2 regions of the Peribacillus sp. NPDC097224 genome follow, and region 1 is predicted to be linked to the other one. Evidence: predicted binding sites of a transcription regulator. Region 1 holds the regulator's gene; the other holds the start of a gene.
The links. Region 1 encodes LexA, which represses DNA repair genes until DNA is damaged. Its sites were predicted from a motif close to CGAACATATGTTCG; they were not measured.
Positions count from the first base shown of each region.

Region 2: the regulator LexA is predicted to act here: its motif matches at 5,294-5,307, upstream of ACIQXR_RS08120 (YhjD family protein).

Region 1 is NZ_JBIWDK010000012.1:34,965-46,021, forward strand. Features, by position in the region: gene tkt (transketolase) at 1-1,307, opposite strand, end outside; gene ACIQXR_RS18330 (DUF896 domain-containing protein) at 1,539-1,772, opposite strand; gene ACIQXR_RS18335 (YneB family resolvase-like protein) at 1,837-2,493, opposite strand; gene yneA (cell division suppressor protein YneA) at 2,506-2,817, opposite strand; gene lexA (transcriptional repressor LexA) at 2,977-3,600, shown strand; gene ACIQXR_RS18350 (hypothetical protein) at 3,793-4,080, shown strand; gene ACIQXR_RS18355 (GlsB/YeaQ/YmgE family stress response membrane protein) at 4,252-4,488, opposite strand; gene ACIQXR_RS18360 (peptide MFS transporter) at 5,242-6,735, shown strand; gene ACIQXR_RS18365 (VanZ family protein) at 6,828-7,436, opposite strand; gene ACIQXR_RS18370 (YqhV family protein) at 7,803-8,078, shown strand; partial or broken gene ACIQXR_RS18375 (N-acetylmuramoyl-L-alanine amidase) at 8,305-8,997, opposite strand; gene ACIQXR_RS18380 (CotD family spore coat protein) at 9,251-9,517, opposite strand; gene ACIQXR_RS18385 (PH domain-containing protein) at 9,888-10,265, shown strand.
Region 2 is NZ_JBIWDK010000003.1:281,396-292,452, reverse strand. Features, by position in the region: gene addA (helicase-exonuclease AddAB subunit AddA) at 1-188, opposite strand, end outside; gene addB (helicase-exonuclease AddAB subunit AddB) at 185-3,679, opposite strand; gene lepB (signal peptidase I) at 3,868-4,431, opposite strand; gene ACIQXR_RS08125 (TVP38/TMEM64 family protein) at 4,465-5,079, opposite strand; gene ACIQXR_RS08120 (YhjD family protein) at 5,365-5,739, shown strand; gene ACIQXR_RS08115 (methyl-accepting chemotaxis protein) at 5,797-6,630, opposite strand; gene ACIQXR_RS08110 (competence protein ComK) at 6,813-7,379, opposite strand; gene ACIQXR_RS08105 (IDEAL domain-containing protein) at 7,668-7,904, shown strand; gene ACIQXR_RS08100 (YitT family protein) at 7,967-8,776, opposite strand; gene ACIQXR_RS08095 (M48 family metallopeptidase) at 8,930-10,195, opposite strand; gene ACIQXR_RS08090 (SCO family protein) at 10,389-10,976, shown strand.

The DNA.
Region 1 (11,057 bases):
AAGAATGTTCCACCGTAAACCTTGATGCCACCATGTAGCGTCATCCCGTTCAATGCTGCTCCCATAGCGAATTCACGTACACCAAACCATATATTACGTCCACTATAATTTCCAGGCAATAGATCTGTAGCACCTTTGATGGATGTATTATTTGAACCTGCTAAATCGGCTGAACCTCCAATAAGGCTAGGTAGTTTTTTCGCTAATGCATTCAATACTTCTCCACTGGAAGCACGCGAAGCCAATGTCTTGCCTTCTTCATAAACTGGAATTTCTTGATCCCAGTCTGCAGGTAGTTCACCTTTTATAGAAAGCTCCAGCTGTTCTGCGAGCTCAGGGTACGCTTCTTTATATTTATTAAATAGTTCATTCCATTCTTGTTCTTTTTTATTTCCAGCTTCTACACAAGCTTCATTAAAGTGTGCATATACTTCATCCGGAACATAAAAGTCTTCTTCGAATGTCCATTTGTAAGCTTCTTTTGTCAACTTCATTTCATCAGCACCAAGGGGAGCACCGTGAGCTGCAGACTTACCAGAGCGGTTAGGAGAACCATAACCAATCACTGTCTTCACTTCGATTAAAGTTGGACGAGCTTCATCAGTCTTTGCTTCTTCAATGGCTTTTGCGATTTGTTGTAAATCGTTGCCGTCCTCCACTCTCAGATACTGCCAGCCGTATGATTTAAAACGGTCTGCTACACTTTCACTGAATGATTGGCTAAGATCTCCGTCAAGAGAAATATCGTTTGAATCATATAAAACGACAAGTCTTCCTAGTTGAAGATGGCCTGCTAAAGAAGCAGCTTCAGCTGAAACGCCTTCCATTAAGTCTCCATCCCCACAAATACTATATGTATAATGATCAACCACATTATAAGAATCACGATTGTAGCTTTCAGCCAAGTGACGTTCTGCCATTGCCATACCTACAGCCATTGCAATCCCTTGGCCAAGTGGTCCAGTAGTGGCATCTACTCCAGCAGTATGTCCGTATTCAGGATGCCCAGGAGTTTTACTTCCCCATTGACGGAAACCCTTTAAGTCATCCATTGTCAAGCCGTAACCTGATAAATGCAGGAGACTGTATAATAGCATGGAACCATGTCCTGCCGATAAAACAAAACGGTCTCTATTAAACCAATCAGGATTTTTCGGGTTATGATTCATATAATCAGTCCACAGCTTATATGCCATGGGAGCTGCACCCATAGGCATGCCTGGATGACCTGAATTAGCCTTTTCAATTGCATCGATCGATAATGTACGAATTGTATTAATAGAAAGTGCATCTAATTTATCTAACATGTGTAAAACATCCCTTCCTGTAGTGTACCTCTTTATATTATATTGACTAACTTAATATCACAACTAAAATAACCTTTTCTTGCACAGCTAATTCAATTTTCTACTAATTAAGGATTCACCAAGGTTAGGTTAAACCAAAAAAGAGAATACATACATCGATGCATTCTCTTTTTTCACTTTACATTCCTCATGAGTAATCCTAATGATGGGGCCATCATCAGTCCTTATTGGTTAATGTAAACCTTTTTTTTCTTTAATATTTTTTATTTTTTGAGGTGTGACATCATTACCTTCCGGATCGATAACTTTAACATTTTCTAGCGTATCAGCCATTGAACGTCTAAATGTCTCCAAATACTCACTTCGTAAGGAAGTTTGCTCTTTTGCCTCTTCTACAGTTAAGCCCTCTCCCTTAGCTTTTTTAGAAAGTTCATTGATACGGGCCATTTTTTCTTTTGATAGCATAATTTTTCTCCTTTATATATACGGATATTGACATGGTATTAAAAAAAAAGTGAAATTACAAGTTCTATGATTGATTCTTCGGTGTACCTTGCTGGTATTCCAAGAATCTGCGGTGTACCGTTGCTTTTGACACTTCATAGCCAAAGCCTCTCAGTGTTGCCGCAATCTCCGCAAAAGTTAATCCATTCGAACGCAGTTTCACAATTTCTTCTATGGGTACTTCTTTACGATCCCTGCCAGTGGAGTTTCTTTGGTTCTTCAGGTTTTTCTGGGGCCGGTAGCCATTTTCAACGGCCCTAAGCATACCACGTTTAATTTTCAGGTTATGTAGTTTACGTTGATATTCTTCTACAATACCAACAATTTGGATAACCATGGCATCAGAGTCCGATAACTCTAATTCACCATCATGAGAAAGTGTGAAAATCTTCACTCCTTCTTTAAGTACAACATGAAACAAGGCAATTTTAGCATTTCCTCTTCCCAACCTAGTTTCATCTTGAATCAAGAGAACATCCGCTTCTTTTGTCTTAAAAAGATCAAGCATGTCAAATATCCCGTCACGGTTCAGTTCGTAACCACTTGCCTGCTCTCTTATTATTGAAACGACTTCCATGTCATTATGTTCTGCTAACTTCACTAATTCCTCTTCCTGCCTAGCTAGCGAGGTTTCCTGTGTTTCTTTTTCTGTACTTACCCGACAATAGATGACTGCTTTCATATGAACCTACCTTTACTGCTTACTAGCCAAACTTTGGACTACTTTTTCACTTTCAACTGGTATGACAATGATTTGACCTGCCTTAATAGTATCCGCCCTTACACCGTTATACTCTTCTATCCAACCAATGAATTCTTTTTTTGTCAATTCGGTTTGACCATATTCTTCTGAAATCTCCCATATAGTATCACCTTCGTTAATTTCAATCGAAAGGAAATCCTTATTTTGATTACTATCTAATGTGAAAGAGAATAAAATAGACAAGATAAATACAAATCCTGCTAATAGAATCGTATAAATATTATTTTTGCAAAATGTCTTCATTAATATCCCTCCATAGCGAATGTACGTTCGTTTTTGGTTGATGATTGAATTATAATACGAACGTTTGTTTCAGTCAACAACCAAATTCGAACTTATGTTTGTATAGCATGTGGAGCCATGCTATAATATAGCAAAGAATTATAGAGAAGAGGTGCGTATATGACTAAACTATCAAAACGGCAGCAGGATATTCTTGATTTCATAAAAGATGAAGTTCGTCAAAAAGGTTATCCACCTTCCGTTAGAGAGATTGGCGAAGCTGTGGGACTTGCATCAAGTTCGACTGTACATGGACATTTATCTCGTTTGGAAAGCAAAGGCTTAATCAGACGCGACCCGACTAAACCAAGGGCCATTGAGATTTTAAATATAGAAGAATCTAATAACATTCCAAAAACAAACGTAGTTAACGTACCACTTCTCGGAAAAGTAACCGCAGGTATGCCGATAACTGCCATCGAGAACATAGAGGAATACTTCCCTCTTCCTGAAAGTATGGTTCCACATGATGATCATGTGTTCATGCTTGAAATTATGGGTGAAAGTATGATTGAAGCGGGAATTCATGATGGAGATTATGTCATTGTAAAACAACAAAGCAATGCCAATAACGGAGATATCGTCGTGGCCATGACGGAAGATGATGAAGCCACCGTTAAACGATTCTTTAAGGAACCGGATTACATACGGCTTCAGCCAGAAAACTCCAATATGGAACCTATCATTCTAAGAGATGTAACCATTCTTGGAAGAGTGATCGGGCTATATAGGCAAATTCACTAAAAGCGCACAAATTGCGCTTTTTTTATTTGTTTTAAGTCTATGTATTTCATCCTATGTATATGACAGAAGCAATATTATAATATTTTACTAGAGAGCATTGAATAACAAACCAAGTCAAATAAACAAGGTATAATTCTTTTATATCCGGTGAAATTAGTTCAATAGACATTTCTTTTTGAAAGTGGTGTTACTATGGATTTTCCGACGATACATACGAATTTTTGGGATGCTGTAATGGCTATCCCAACTATCATGATTTTGACCCAAATTATAAAGTTTCTCTTTCCTATCCCCCGAAGTTACGTACCCACTATTGCTTTATGTCTTGGTTTAATCATTTCTATATTCATAAGCCATCGGCATCACTTGACTACCGGGATTTTTATGGGATGGTTTTACGGATACGCCAGTATCGGTAATTACGCCGCACTTAAAACAGCTTTCGTATCCTTTAGGAACTCTGATAATCATTCGGATTGAGTAAACACTGATGGATCCTTCGATCGAAAACCTCTATTTTTTTACGCAAAAAAACTGTCCAGTATTGTTGAACAGCATTTTCAAGCAATAATGGACACATATAGATCAGCTTTCTCTAAACCATCTACACGTGATTCTGGAAAATTTATTCAATCGTGTACCCTCTGCTTTCTACCTCCATCTTGTATTTCTCATGATAATGGATACAATGAACACTACAATTATGGCACCCAGTAACGCAGGCACAATGTAAAACCCTTCTGTTTCAGGTCCGATTGGCCCTAAAATTGCAGTACCAAGCCATGCTCCAACAAATCCAGCAATGATATTTCCAATAATTCCACCCGGCATATCCCTTCCTAAAATCAGGCTTCCCAGCCATCCAATTATTCCACCAACAATTAACATCCAAATTAGCTCCAAAAATAACCACCTCCTTTCTCTAAAATTTATGAAATTTTTTTATTAATAGAACAGACTTGTGACTAATGAAAATCACTTTAAGCTCCTCAGGCAATAAACTTATCGGCTGCTTATATACTTCTACCTATATAGGTACTATAAAAGGCCGCCCTAAAAAGGGTGGCCTTTAGTGTTTGATCTTCCGTTCTCCCTACCACAAAGAAAACCATCCAGTAAGAATGGTTGAAAATTATTATTTGGTTATAATAATAAATGCCGCCAGATAACTGCAATTATCTGGCGGCACCACATGGTAAAAAAGAAAACAATTAAATTGCTTTCTATACTAGAATAAGTATTTTGGCTTCCTTTGTCGATATGACAATATTCCTATTTTCAATTATTTACACTATTTCCTACCATACTTTTTTAATATTTCAACCTTTATTCATCATCATTTTTTCTACACAACCATTTAAAATTGGATTTTCATAACTTGTTGAAGGTTCTTGCAATTCGAAACCCCAAATCATTTACTTAATGGATTATATATCAAATGAACGGTGCGTTTTCAATCCAAAGTGATTAAAGGGCTCTAATATATACCTTCTTACCTAATTATACTATTTCGATAGTCCTGCATTTTACTAAAATGGAAAATAAACACAGGTTATTAAGAACTATTATTAAAATACACTAAATATTCTTTACAAGAGCTCTAAGAAAAGTTATTATACAATAATAAAAGGAGGAGAATGTATGTCATCAATAAATAAACAGAAAATTTTGGATAGCATTCCTCAAAAAGGTTTTTTCGGAAACCCTAAAGGACTATTCACTCTTTTCTTCACGGAGTTTTGGGAGCGCTTCTCCTATTATGGTATGAAGGCCATTCTTGTATACTATATGTATTATGAGGTATCTAAAGGTGGATTAGGTCTTGATGAAAAAACATCTCTAGCCATTGTATCCATCTATGGATCCTTAGTATATATGTCCGGAATTATTGGTGGCTGGTTTGCCGATAGGATTTTCGGAACATCGAAAGCCGTTTTTTACGGCGGTATATTGATTATGCTTGGTCATATTGCACTTGCGATACCGGGCAGCATTTCCATGTTCTTCGTTTCCATGATACTAATCGTTATAGGTACAGGTCTTTTAAAACCTAATGTATCTAGTATTGTTGGGGAGCTATATGCAGAAGACGATAACCGTCGAGATTCTGGTTTCAGCATATTCTACATGGGAATAAACACGGGTGCATTCATTGCTCCGCTTATTGTCGGAACAGTTGGAATGAAGTACAATTTCCACCTTGGATTCGGCATTGCAGCCGTTGGTATGTTTATTGGATTAATCGTCTTCATGGCTACAAAGAAAAAAAATCTTGGACTTGCTGGAATAGCTCCTGTCAATCCTTTGGCATCAAATGAAAAGAAATCTGTTTATACTAAGATCGGGCTAGCTATTTTAATTATTGTCATCATTTGTGCAATCGCTATCTCAAATGGTCTCTTAACACTTAATAGCTTCATCGGGCTTGTTGGTATCCTTGGAATTCTAATTCCTACTATGTATTTTATTGTGATGTACCGTAGTCCGAAAACAACATCTGTTGAGCGTTCACGTTTACTAGCCTATATCCCTTTATTTATAGCAGCTGTTATGTTTTGGGCCATTCAAGAACAAGGCTCAACTATTTTAGCAAATTATGCTGATAAACGGACACAGTTAGAATTTGCCGGTTTTCACATTTCACCAGCATGGTTCCAATCTTTAAATCCATTGTTCATCATTACTTTAGCACCTTTATTCGCATGGTTATGGGTTAAATTAGGGAAACGTCAGCCAACTATACCCCAAAAGTTTTCGATTGGCCTATTCTTTGCTGGTTTATCATTCCTAGTAATTTTGGTTCCCTCTTATTTTGGAGGAGCCGGTTCATTAGTTAGCCCATTATGGCTTGTACTTAGTTATTTCCTTGTAGTAATTGGAGAGCTTTGCTTGTCACCTGTTGGTATGTCAGCAACCACTAAACTTGCTCCATCTGCGTTCTCAGCACAAATGATGAGTTTATGGTTCTTAGCCAATGCAGCAGCACAAGCATTAAATGCTCAAATTGTAAGATTTTACTCTGCGGACACGGAAATGGTCTATTTCGGGGCTATCGGAATCACTTCATTGATTTTAGGATTTATCCTATTGGCAATATCACCAAAGATTCAAGGCTTTATGAAAGGCTTACGTTAACAAATGTAAAGCCAGCTTCTCCTATCATGGACAAGCTGGCTTTTTTTGTTTTTCGTCAACACTGTATGTTACTGAACCCTAACGGATTTTCATTATGTACTCCGCTTTGCGGGGATAATATCTATCACTTTCACGAACCAACGATACAACAAATATCCCAAATATACCCCAATAAGGTTCAAAATAAGATCATCTATATCCAAACTTCCTCTTTGAAAAACATACTGGCATATTTCTATGATTGAGATTGAGAAAAAGGGAATAAAAAACTTTGGAATACCGGTCATCTTTTTTCCTTTTCTGGATAGCAGGTAAAGTCCAAATGGAATGAATAATCCTACATTTGCACCTAGATTATAAAAAGAAACAAGCCAATTCGAATCACCAGTTAAATAAGTGCTGATTGTAGAAAACGGGATAATGTTATATGAATATTCCTGCCCCTCAGGTCGGAAGAAAAGTAAAACTAGCAAAGAGAAACTATAACCACTTATCGCTACCTGCCAATACAATCGGGGTAGTTTTATTGTTTCCCCCCTGACCAATAAGACGATCATCAACACAGAGACTACAATACAAACCCATGCAACCATGATCACCCAAGGGTTCAAATAGAATAGGAGTTGAAGAAAAATAGGTAGACCACCGAAGAATAACCCCTGTGAGAACAGAAGCGTAAGCAATAGCGTTTTATAAGTCATATGGGGCCCTCCTTCTAACGAATACCATTACATCCTAGGCTATTGAGGACATACCGTCAATATGAAAGATATAGCGCTTGGTACAACACTCATAAGATTTCCTACTTTTTCTCTCCGTTGACATACTCCTTAACACGTAATTTCTGACCGACTTTTATTATATATATATATATTGGTATCTATCGGCTATCGTACTGTTTAGCCAAGAAAGATACCGTGTCACCTGACTTCCACCTGACCCCCTTCATAAAGTCCATAACGATGGGTATTTTCAAATGGAACGACCACCGGGATAGGATAAAGTTGTCCTATTTTTTAAAATAGATTCATAAGATAAACGTGCACAAAAGTTCGGAGGGGAAAATCATGTTTATAGTTTTTGAAAAAGCCGTTCTTATAATGGGTTTACTTCGTTTGCTTTCGGGAAGTATAGAAATATTCGCAGCTATACTCATGTTAAGACTTAATGATATCGAAAAAGCGTTGGTTGTGAATAGTTCCCTCGCACTCGTTGGACCTATAATACTTATTAGTACAACAGCTGTTGGTTTATTCGGGATGACCGAAAAGCTTTCCCTCTTTAAAGTTTCATGCATCTTTATAGGAGTGACCATTATATTTATTGGAATAAAAAGCGAATAATAAGCATAAAACAACCATTCTCAATAAATGGGATTGCCCATGATAAAACATTTTGGCACCTTTTTGATTTCACCAACGATATTTTCAGATTATCTACATATATGACAGCCATTTCTACAATTCACTTAATCAACTTCTTTAATCTCAATAAGAGAAGGGATTAGATATGGTGTGTAGTGTGGTATCTCGAAGTACTTGATAATGTTTCATTCACCATCCAGAGCTATCATTTCACTCGCAGTTTTTGACCGATTTCAAGGTAATTGGGTTTAACCTTAGGGTTCAGAGCTAAAAGTTTAGACACACTTGTTCCATATTTTATGGCAATGCTATAAAGGGTATCACCCTTTACAATCGTGTGAGTGTTACTTGGTACCTCCTCTTTCCTTTTCAAATTGAATGATTTAACGATTCCATTGACATGTCCTTGAGCCAAATTTTCAATACAAGCACTCTTTTTCAACTTAGAGGCATCAGAAACATTATCGATGAAGCCATTTTCAGTCAATAAAGCAGGCATAGTGGATTCCCGAAGCACATGTAAATTTCCCGTTCTTTGCCCACGATCTTTCAAATCCACAAGTTTCAGAATTTCAGCGTGGATATTATCCTGGTACTTTTTAGTAACCTGATTAGTGGATGTATAAATATAATCTTCATATCCTTGTCCACCACCGGCATTAATATGGACGGACAAAAAGAAATCAGCTTCCCAAGCATTTGCTTCGTTTGTCCGTGCCGATAAGGACGGATACGTATCTCCTGTACGACTCATCTTTGTCGATACATTCTTATACCGTGCAAGAAACTCCCTGATTTTTTTAGCAATTTTTAATGTAAGATTTTTTTCTTTCAATCCATTTCATATAGTGCCTGAATCTTCCCCCCCATGACCTGGATCAATATATATTTTCACCATAATTATCACCTCCTATTAATTCTATGTATGTCCCCTATAAATGCTTGTACATATGTCATTTGATTACCCTCAAAGCAGTGATACACGACTAAAGAACTGCATAATACAGGGATGGCCCTTATTAGAATGACAGTACAGCATATATTCTTTTAAATTCAAATGATTATTACATAAAAGTATGTTCTACTCTTTGAAACTGACTACTTCTTAAAAAGAAAAGGCACTCATGTCTGATGAGTGCCCTACATGTTAATTATCTATTCCAAAACGGTCTGCAACGATTAGAGTTATTAACATTGCTTCCGCAGTCTAAGTTTTCTTCCACTGTTTCATATACTTCCCGTTCCCTTACAGGATAATAATGTTCATTTCTAACAATGGTTCTATTTACATTGATAACTTCAGTAGGGTGTATATGCTTCACTACCCGTCGATTCACTCTGGTATTAACAACCGTTTCAGTTGGGCTAGTAATCACTTCTTCCCTTTGTTCACGGCACTTCCTACAATTACAACTCATTATAAAATCCCACCTTTAGTTAGTTTTAGTACTTACAGTGTAGCTTATGATGTAAGGTGGTAACTTGTACTAAACGAATACACTAATTTTTATATTGGTCAGGATAATATAAATGAAACCACTGAATGAGTCATTACTAGTCAAAAATAGATCATTTGTATTTATAATCAAAGTAATACAAGAATAAAGGAAGTTATACGGTTCCCCTCAACAGCACTGCCAATTAAAGATAAAATGACCAAAATTACCCGCTTACAATACTAATTCAATAGTGCTACTATTTATTTAGGTTTTTTTACCTATTTTAAATATAAGTCAAAAATTAAACACGGAATTTTAGAGTAAAACCAAGTTTTAAGGAGGAAATAGCATGGGATTCTTAGATGGATTAATCGGTAATGCTTCAACGATAAGTAAAGATGAAGCAATAAAAGAACTAGAACAGATTCTAGCGAATGGTGAGGATGTAGATGCTGCGTTTAAATTAATAAGAGATTTGATTGTATTTACAGACAAACGCCTTATATTAGTGGATAAGCAAGGAATTACTGGCAAAAAGGTAGAATACCATTCCATACCTTTTAAAAGCATTTCCCATTTCAGCGTAGAAACTGCTGGACACTTTGATTTAGACGCAGAATTAAAAATATGGATTTCAGGTGCACAAACACCAGCTGTATCAAAACAATTCAAAAAAGATAAAAGTGTTTATGATATTCAAAAATTATTAGCTGCAGTCTGTGGGTAATTCAACGAATATTGATTATCATAGTTGAAAGAACATAGGCTTGTTTTGGGGATTCTTATATGGAAGAAAGTTAAATTTAATATCATTGAAATTAACACCGGCTTTCAGATGATGACCAGTAGAATATTGCCGAACTGTATACAGTCCTGGTCTCTCTGAGCTGATGCTTGTTCACCCTTTGCACCTCCCGTTAAAAAAACGGTTTTTTCGGATATAATATGTAATTTATTCATTATGATGTATACAATAAGTAATATATGCACGTAAATCATTACTTATTGTATAGCATCTAGAACAAATTGCTTACATATCTATTCAGGTTTAATTTCAATTGTAAATGAGCCTTCTTCTTTAAGTATCTTCATATAGCGATTATCATCTTGATCCTCTTTGTACCAAGGTACATAAATATTTTTTAGGGGCTTTTCATTTGTATCTAATAGTTGGATATACATAATGTCATGGTAATTAAATAATCGCCCTAGAATATTAGGTCTGTCTTCCACCTTATTACTTGTAGGATTATTAATATATGCACCAAGAAGATCATCATTATCCGTTGGGGAGTATTCAAGTTCTGTTTGGTGCGTATATGAAATTTCTAAATCTATACGGCTGCTATGATAAGAATTTTCTAATGCATGATCATCCTTTAGGTGTTAGTTCAGCATATGTTAGACCTAAAACACGCTCTGTTGGAATGATAATTGATTCACAATTCTCAAAAACCACTTCTATGTACTTAGCATTATCCATTTGAGCTCACTTCCTTTTTATTATCTATATAGGTAA
Region 2 (11,057 bases), on a different contig from region 1:
TCATCCACATCGATTGGATTATCTTCCAATATGACCTTTTGGATAATCCGGTTGACAAGCACCGCTGTTTTCCCGGAGCCTGCAGCGGCGGCCACCAAAATATCCTGGTCTTTCGCCCAAATTGCTTTCCATTGTTCTTCTGTCCATGTCACGCCTTCAGGAATGGCGGGAATCATCGTTTTACTCATCTTTCACCCTCCCCCCTTAATAAATCGAGAACATCATTTTGCTTTTTCTGTGGCAAATTCCTAAATTGATTCTCTTCGAGCGACTGATCGAATTGGCAGACGGATTTGAATGAACAGAAAGTACATGGCGTTTTTTCTTTCATTTTATATGGGGTTATGCCAACATCCCCGTCGACCATTCGGTCACCTGACTCTTGATAGACCTTTCGAACATGCTGGTTAAGCAAGGAGAAGTCTTCACGGCTGGCCACTTTAGAGGCCGCTAAAAGAGAACCGTCTTTTTTAAATCCGGCAGGTATGACATCCGATTTACTGGAAGTATCTATATCAAGGGACGTGTCCATCATCTTGATTACGTTGGTTTGATCTAATACTAGGCCGTTCATTTTAAAACTCTTATAAATTTCTTCATCGATTTTATCCAAGCTAAGCATGCCTTTTGATTTCACGACCGGATTATGAACATGGAAATAAAGGACACCGGCTGGAATCGCCTCTTTACCGATAAGCGATTGGGATTGTGAAACGACAATATCGAGATAGGTCAGCATTTGCAGGGCAAGCCCATAGTAGACTTCACTCATGTTCAATTCCTTTTCACTCGATTTATAATCAAGGATACGCAAATAGACGCCACCCTCATCCTCATCGGCCTTATCAACACGGTCTATCCGACCAATCAATTCCATTTTCGTCCCATTTTTCAAAGTGAACGAAAGTGGGGGCAGTTCTCCATTTTTTCCGAAGCCCAGTTCCAAACCGATTGGGGCAAACCCACTAACCTTGGCATGTTCACTCAAGACAATCGAAGCCCGGCCAATCACATGCTCCAGCTTTCTGCGCAAGTAATGATGGCGGTTCGTACTTAGCAGGATTTGATTCTGGAGCTTTGGTGCAAGCTGTTCCACCGCTTTCCTAGCCAACTCCAAACATTGCTCCTTGGTCAAAGAAGACCACGGGATATCATGCTCATTTAAATAATCCGAAATCATTTTTAACGCCCCATGGAACATCTCACCGATATCCGGTGCGTCCAAACGGAAAACCTGTCGTTCCCTTAGTTTCAAGCCATGTGCGGCATAATGGGAAAACGGGCAGCTATTGAACATTTCCATTCTCGATACACTAGTCAGAATGGTTTCGCCATATAATTGCTTACTCGTTTCCTCTGATAGTTTCATGGTTTTATTTTGGTAAAAAAGACTCGATAGCACCTTAGTGGCTGTCGGTCCAACCGTCTCGTCCTCCATGATGGAATTATAGACATCCCACCAAAGCGGATGGATTGGGTAGTTCCGTTTTTTCAACTGTAATTGCGCAGCCAGATAAGACAGGGCCACTTCTGAGTTCGCTGCATATTTCACCTGTTCCCCGGCAGGCAGATCAGATGGATCGTTCATATAAAAAGCCTCGTTCACATGCGGCAATACATCCCTCACTCGTTTTAAATAAGAGGACGGGAGAAGAGATTTTCCCTCTTCATCAGCGAGTGGATAAGATAAATAAAGGGATTCCGAAGGTGTAGTGAAGGCTTTATAGGCCGTGAATTCCTCATCCAAAAGACGAACTTTTGAACTTGGAGCAACATCAAGCCCTCTCGCCAAAAGCATGTCGCGGTCACTATCGGAAAACACTCCATCAGAAACGGCTTTTCCTGGTAAGACCCCTTCATTCAGGCCAATGACGAAAGCCGTCTTCACGTCATCCAATCGGGACAGGTCCAGATTAGCGACAAGGACTTGATCGATTGCCTGTGGCACTAAGGAAAATTCCAATGATTCCAGACCTGCTTCTATAATGATTGCAAACTGTTTCATCGAGATTTCCTCTTCACTTAACAGTTCCACGAATTGATCAAGCAAATCAACAACCGCATTCCACGATTGTTCATGTTCCCTGGCTGACACCAGATCGCCATCCTCTTCTGCTTCAAGCTTCATCTTTTCCAATTTTTCCGGTACATGCAATTCTTCCAAATACAAATAAAGGGCCTCGCATAATTCTCTTCCATTCGCCGACTTCTTCACCCGTTTTGATAGCTTAATGATGGGCTCTGTAAATAGGTGTTTCAAATCATTGAGCTCTTGCTCCAGTTGCATTTCCTTACTCGTCTGGGGACGGTCCTCAAGCTCCAATCCACGGAATCGACGGTAGGTCCAACGATCTTTTGTGGTCCATCCAGCCCCTTTGATTCCCCTGGCAAGCACGTAGTTCTCAAGCTTGTCTACTTGTTCGCGCATTCTGTCATGACTTTGTTGCAGGGGAAATAGAAGTTCGGTCTTAATGGCACGAAAGACCGGTTCATAACGCCAGAACCCATTGATGATCTCAAGTGTCGACCGGATCAGCTCAATCAATGGATGATTGAGCATCGTCCGCTTGGAATCCACGAAAAGCGGAATTTGATAGTCACGGAAGACCGTCTGGAGGATATCTTCGTAGGCATCCCCATTTCGCATTAGAATCGCAATATCGCGAAAACGGCACTGACCTTGTCTGACAAGCGTCAGGATGTTCCGAGCCACCCCTTCAATCTCCGCTCTGCGGTTAACGGCCTGAGCAATCGTTACACCAGATGGCTGATCGTACTTCTGTGCGGGACGAAGCGCAAAATATGTTTCAAGGTGTTTCAGCCCAGGATTTCGATTGAACTTCGCCGTGCTGTTCAGAACGTGGTCCTGTTCGATAAAGACCCCCGTTCTTTGTCCCGCTTGATAAAGCTGGTTATAGAGATTTCCCGTTTGCCTGAACAAATGCAGATCATCCGGCGTAAATTGCCTATAAGGCTGGTCGAGCGTCAATGCGATGGTCACACTCTTACATAGCTTCATCATTTCTTCCACGATCATTAATTCCTGTGGCGTCAGACTGTAAAAACCATCTATATAGATATCTGCATTTTTTATATACGAAGACTCTGCCATTTTTTCTATCAGTAAAGTGAAATAATCCTCTGAATCTAAATATTTTCCGATCATTTCATCCTCAAATGACTGATAAATGAGCTCAAGATCAGATAATTTATCTTGTACTCCACCACCACCCGGTGACTTTTCGTCCAAATACCTCCGAATATCACCCGGCTGGATGCAGTACTGCTTGAATTCGGCAAGCATCTGCTCCATCTGGGAGACGAATCCTTGCTTGTCCGCTGATCGGCGGAACATTTTCAATTCATCTTTTTTATCCTCCATGATTTTCCGTATCAACATATTAACGCCGACACTGTCCAAATGGATTCGGCTCATGCCACCTGTCTCCTGGAGAACTCGCCATGCAAGCCGGCTAAAACTGAATACTTGCGTCCGAATCATTCCTTCGAGTCCCGGCGTCTTAATTAATTTATATTCTGATAAAAATGTCATCTGATCAGGAACCAGATAGATGATCGGATTCCCTTCAGGATTCTCCATTAGCCCGTTGCGGATTTCATCCAATACCTTCGATGTTTTACCTGTGCCCGACCTTCCAATTAAAAACCGGAGTGACATCTGTTTCCCCCCTTTTTATTTCAATATCTCTAGACCTATCATACCAGAAATACTGTCTATTTTTTGACACGATTCTTCTTCCAATTATGACTCTTTTCCCTATAGTTTACCGCTTTCTAACGACGAAAACCAACCATACGTTCGTATTCCGTTCAAAAAAAAGCCCTTCCTATAGAGGGCTCCCACAGTCATTCACCTATAAAATCCACATTAAAATCTTGTATTGGCCAATATCTTACATCGACTTTGCCTACTACCTTATCCATTGAAATATAACCTAGGTGCCTGCTATCTTCACTTTCGAGTCGATTATCACCCATAACGAAAAGCTTGCCATCAGGAACTATGGATTTGCCCGTTAATTCTTTCAATGTAAAATTACCCGTAAAATCCTGGCCCGGATATCCTACCTTTAAATGATCAAGGTATGGTTCAGGCACTTTCTTACCGTTTATGTAAAGCCAATCATCCTTATAACGAATATCGTCTCCTTGAACACCTATTACCCGTTTTACATAATTCTCCCCGACATGCGCATGGAAAACTATAACATCAAATCGATTGATATCGCTGATTTGGTATTTCACTTTATTTACAATGAGTTTATCGCCTTCACCCAGTGTAGGTTGCATGGACTCCCCTTCTACGGCATAGCTTGAAAAGAAAAAGGTACGGATCAAGATGTAAATGATAAAGGCTACCATGCCTGATTTTATCCAGTCGGATACTGAATGCTTTTTTGATTTTCTCAGATTCCCCAACCCCTACTAGTTGTATATTCTAAGTTATTTCCCTTCTTCTTTTTTCATGCTTTTATTTAGCCTTACTTCCAATCTTTTTCCGACAACCCAAAGGATGAAAATGATGATTCCGACAATCACGGTACGTAATGGTTTTTGAATCAATGATACAATATCGTATCCGACGAAACTGATCGTAAAGATCATCACTGCCTTTCCGCCGATTACCGCCAGCGCATATTGTAACGTGCTAACCTTCGAGAGCCCTGCAACGATATTAACGAGCGCAGATGGCGTGAAGGGGAAACAAAGCAAGAGAAACAATGGACTGAAACCATGGCTTTCCACCCAGTTCATCAATCTTTGCACCTGTTTATGTTTCTGAAGAAAACGGAAGAACCTCATCTGTCCGTATCGTCTAAAAACAAAAAAGACCAGAAACGCACCACCTACCGCCCCAATCCAAGAAAATAAAAATCCCCACCATAGGCCAAAAGCTGTAGCATTGGCCACGACAAACACAAATAAAGGTAAAAAAGGCAAAAACGCTTCTAACATCGGCAACAAAATTCCTGGAATCGGGCCGAATGAACGATATTGCTGAATAAGCCCTGATATATGTTCAAGAGTAATCCACTCAAATATAGTATCCAAATTCATGACTATCTCCCTTGGCTTGCTTTCTATCAAGCAGCATCACATAATAAAACCGTTCTAATTTAGATATAACACTTTCTTCTTAAATTGCAAGAATAATTACCCATCTATCATCATACTTTCCCTAACTCAGGAAATCATAATCTTATTAACGAAAATTTCACGTGATTGACAAAAGCGCTTGCATATCAAATCCACTTAAGTTAGGATATTAAATAGAACATACGTTCTATAAATTATCCGACATACATAAAATAAGAGAACGTTAATTAGAAAGGGGCGGTCATGATGACCCGTATTCCAGAGGCTGACCGAAATATGATTGAAAAAGCCATCTACCTTCCCATGGTGATTACAATCTTAAACCGGGATCTCAAGGTCATCGAATCAAGTCCGTTTAAATTAAAAAGGCCCTATTCAAAACTTATTGAGCGTGCTCTAAAGTCAGTCCAGGAGGATCTCGTCGAGGTTCGTCGCTATTTGCGCAAGGGGAATATCAAGGTAAGCAAATTAAACGGCGACGAATCATTCACGATGTATTGCTTTTTATATAAAGGGTATGAAGAGCATCATAACTATTTCAATCCCCGCCTTCGTAATAAAACGGAAGAGATTCTGTGTTATTACTTTTTTGAAAGGGTGTATAAACCTGAAAAAATTTAACACCCCTGCTTTTTTCGGTGAACAAATAAAAAGCCAACAAAAGCTGTTGACTTCCTCTTATAACTTATCGGTAAATTGATTGAGCTCATCAGACATCTTTTTGATTTCTTCTACAAAAGTTGAAATTTCCTGAATGGAAGCAGCCTGCTCTTGACCCACGGAAGCTATTCGATTAATCGAGGTCCCCATCAGTTTGGTCACTTCTTGGATTTGCACAAGTTTTTCACGAATCAATTCCGTGGATGCGACAGTTTCTTTAGAAAACTTCCTGATTTCCTTAGCCACCACTTCAAACCCTTTGCCTTTTTCACCAGCTCGTGCGGCCTCTATGGCGGCATTTAATCCCAATAAATTGGTTTGGGTCGCCACCCTTTTAATCATTGACAAGATCTCATCCGTATTTTTAACGTCCTCTTCGGCTTTTTCGGAAGATGTAAGAAGTTGGTTGGAAACATCCGCTAAGGTATAGGATCCCTTTGCAATATCCGTAATCCGCTCATTGGCCTGGCTCAGCGATACAGAAATTTGATCCGCAATCGTTCTTAATTCACTTTGCCTGCGTAACTGGATAGCTATGCCACCGATGACTTGATTATTTTTATCATGTAGGGGCACGGCCGTTCCAGTAAACTCGAACCCATAAAAATCAGCTGGTACATCAGCCCTTAATGGTTTATCCTCACTCAATGCCACGGCGAGGGGTTCTTCTGGATTTAACGACTGCCCTTTTTGGATATGCATATTTATACTTTCACCTGGAAAATAAGCAATGAATTTCTCTAAATCACATATGGCAATCGACAAATCAGAAGGCACAGCAGCTTTAATTATAGGTACCATATTTACTAAACTTTCTAGCGATTCGACTTTTCCGTACATTCTGTTATACATTGCTGTAACACTCCATCCTTATTCTAAGGCTAAATATTACCAAAGATTCCCCCTTTAGTAAATATTTTTTCACCCCCTATTCTTTATCATGAATCGAAGGAGGTCCTCCTCCCCTTTGAAAATAACCTAAATAAAGACATTGCCTCCACTAGAGAAACAACGCCTTTTCCTGAACACACTGATTATTTTAGCAATGGATATTTCGATGTCATTTCCGAAGCTTTAAGACCATCCGTTTCGGTAAATAAGTAAAAGGATTTCCTTTTCGTTTCCTCAATCCTTTGAATCAATTTGGATTTCAAAAAGGAGGTCCGGTGCAGCTGATTTTCAAATGAACTGCTTGATACATCTATGTCGAATGTTTTTCTGTTCCTGAATGTGACGGTGGTCTGCTTGGAATTGAGTCGGACAAAGGAGACTACATGTTCATGTGCTAACCAGGTGCATTGGGGGCGCAAGGGAGATGTAGTCGGAAAGAAGAAAATGGAACTGGTTGGATCGATTGCTATTGGTGCCTTATGGGTGATATTTATGAGTTGTTTTGTACCATCTTTCCTTCCCCCATAGCTGGAGCCAAAGTACTCACAGCTTTTCTTGATTATATCCAAAGGCTTGAATGGAGAAATGAACTCATCTTCCAATTCAATGATCCGGGAGTAAATTTTACTTCCATAATTAATGGGCATGACCATAAGTGTATACGGGGTGATTTCATATTCCTCGATTAATCCCTGAGTGCTTTCATTCAAATTACATCCACCTCTACCTCATTTATTTTTATGGAATATCAACTTTGCAAAAAAGGATGATGACTTCCACATGAAAGATTTATCCGAAAACGCGTTAAATTCTCCACTATAATAGCATAAATAATACAGGTTACATTTAAGTTCACAAAAAATTAAGAATTCTTTAAGCGGCCATGTTACCTCGTCATTTTAACGACACATTTATATTTTTTCTAATTATTTTAAATTTTCTGTTGATTTTACATCCTCAAATCCATATACTAATAAAAAGGGTCAGGGGTGGTTACTTTGAAAAATGATAAATCATATTCAGAGTCAGTGAAGTCTTTATCCATGAGTGAAGTTAAAAATGATGCTGCCGTTCAGGAAATGTTAATCGATATGATTATAATGGAATCCATTCTCACTACTAAAAAAAATATCCTGGCAAAAGAAATCGATCATGCTCTAGATACTAAAGACAAACCTCTATTCCTAAAACTGAGTAATGAAATGAATACTCTATTGAAACAATTTGGAAATTAAGCAGCCATGTGAAATATAAAGTCAAAAAAGCCTCCCTTATATGGGGGGCTTTTATCCGTTTATCATTCTTTATGAAACATTCCCATGACTTCAGTCGTTTCCGTGATATTAACGAAGGCATCCGGATCCACTTCTTTGATCATCGCCTTCACATCGGTTAACTGATAGCGTGTAATGACCGTCATCATCACTTTGCTCTGCTCACCCGAATAGGCACCTTGCCCGTCCATGACCGTAATGCCACGGTATAAATTAGTAAGTAGCCGATCCTTCATCTCATCACCTTTTTTTGTGACGATCATTAACGTCAATTTAATATGATTGGAATGGATCGTATCGATCACTTTGCCTGCCGCGTAAATCGAAATCAATGTGTATAATGCCGCATCCCATCCAAACTTGAATCCAGAAGCAATCACCACAACCGCATTCATCCCTGATAGCAATGTCCCAAGCGGGAAGTCCCTCTTCTTAGCCAGGAGCATGGCAATGATATCAAATCCTCCCGATGACCCTGAAGCACGAAAGATAATGCCGATGCCAACGCCCGAAATGACTCCCCCGAACAAAGAAGATAATATCGGCTCCGTCGAAACGCCATGAATCGGTATAACATACAAACTCACCGATATCACGACAACTGATAATATCGTATAAGTGATAAAACGTCTCCCCAACTTTAAATAGCCCACAATGAGTAGCGGAAGGTTCAATATAAAATTCAATACCCCTGTATTGATTGGGGTGATGATTCCTAACATGATCGCAATTCCACTGAGTCCGCTGCTCAAAATTAAATGGGGAATCAAGAATAAATTATAGGCTAAGGCAACAAGCACTGATCCTAACGTGATTAAAATTATATTATACATAGCTGGTCTCCTTAAAAACGCACTGGGAATTTTCATTTATTATAGTAGAGAACGGTAAATTTATAAAATGATAGTTTTTTCTGAAAATAAACTCAGAATTTTCCTTTTTCCTGAAGTTAGGCAAGAAAAAAAGCCAGCCTGTTAAGCTAGCTTTCAATCACCCGTTGTTTCCTCATTTTCTATCGTAGATATTCTTTCAAGCATCGTGGGATGTGAATAACGAAGCCATTTTACCAGGAGCGGAGGGTTCACCTGGCTAAGCCCTGACCTCGTAAGTTCCTGGAATGAAGTGATGGCAGCCTCATGGTCTTCTGTCATTTCAATCGCATACCGGTCCGCTCTCGTTTCCTGGTAACGGGATACATAGTTCGATAGCGGGCTGGAAACAAACAGCAGTACAGAGATAATCAAGAGAAAAAGAGGCAATGAAGCGATTCGATCAACGGATCGTACCTTAAGTAAATGGCCCCATCGCCTTATGACGTAGTTCATGATTTTTGCTGTCAGCCATAGCCCCACCAATGTCATGCCGATATATCCTGCTATCCCGATATAAATATGCTTCTCCACATAATGAGCCATTTCATGTGCCATAATGAACAAGATTTCATCTTCGTCCAGCCTGTTTAATGTGGTATCCCAAAGAACGATCCTGGAGTTCGAACCTATTCCCGTTACATAGGCGTTGAGAGCATTTGTTTTTTCTGCCATATTCACTTCGTATACATGTTCTGCGGGAATATCTGCTCTCTTTGCAAGTGCTAAGATTTCAGTTTCCAACTCTTTATTTTTCAGTGGATAAAAATCATTATACAAAGGGTCGATTAATACCGGTTGGACAAACATGAGAAATAAGGTAAAGGGAATGGATAGTAACCAGGCATAAAGCCACCATTTCTTTGCACTTTTTTTCATCAGCCAATATAGCACGGCAACGATGATGAACATCGTACCGAAATTTACCCAAAAATCGATGATATCGTCTTTCATCCATGAAGAAAAACTCTGAGTGCTTATATGATACCGTCTACTCATCTGATAGCCCATGAAGCTGATTGGAAACAACGCTACATAGGAAACCAATGAGAGCCAAAATAGATATATGGTCGTTTGAATTCCTTTTCGTTTAGAAATCGTGGTAGCCGATTTTTCAAAACCCCTTGAAAGTCCAAATAAAAGTATGAAAAAATACATTAGCCATTCATAGGGAGTCGCAACAAAAAAGATGAAGTTTCGCAGCCCGGAATACTCCTCACTAAGTTGAAGCTCCCTGGCGCTTAGAAATTCTGCAGGATCGGCCGCCGTACCGCGCAATGCCTGAGGGATTGCCGTATCTGCACCATAGAATATATACCAAAACATAACGGCCACAAAAAGGATATATATAAGAATTGCTCTTCCAGCCCATTTCCTTACCATGAAGCCCCTCCTTTAAAACAATCGTGCCTTTTTTATAGTTTAATCCAAAATGGACAGGTTAGAACCGTATTTCCAATCCCTTTGATAAATAATTGTCCATAAATGTTCATGATTACACCCAATTTCATTCCTTCTATAGGAATTTCATCCTGTATAGTGAAGATAGAATATCAGACTTGAGGTGGAAGATACGATGAAAAAGATTTATATTATTTTCACTACATTATTGGTCATTGGAATTGGATCGGGCATCTACTATTTTACAGAGTACCGCCAGGCAAAAATGGCGTTTCCCGAAGAAATTACGATGAATACCCATGACGGGGGTACATACAGCTTCTCCAATTTAAAGCCCAAAGTTCGCCTATTAGAATTCATATACCTTGATTGTCCAGATTTATGTCCAAACACCACCTATCAAATGCAAAAAATTCGGGATGAACTTGTGAAGCAGGATATTTTTGGGAAGGAAGTGGAGTTTTTGACCGTTACGTTTAATCCGGAAATGGATACCATAGATAAAATGAAATCATATGCCCAAGCGTTTGAAATGAACAACACGGAAGGGTGGGAGTTCTTACGGGGTACACCCGAGGATACGAAAAAACTCACGGATCAATTCGATTTTCTATTTCGGGATTCGGGGACCGGGGAATTCGTTCATAGTACGGCCACTTATTTACTAGATACTGATAATCGTGTTGTTGAAGTTTTCGGCATGGGGGAATATGATTTTGGTAAAGATGAGGTATATCAAGCCATTATGAAGGAAGTCGAATAAGAACCGAAGATGAAAATGCCCATGACTTCGAACACTTGAATTCATCATAAACTTACATTCTGTAATAGAAAAAGCTATCAT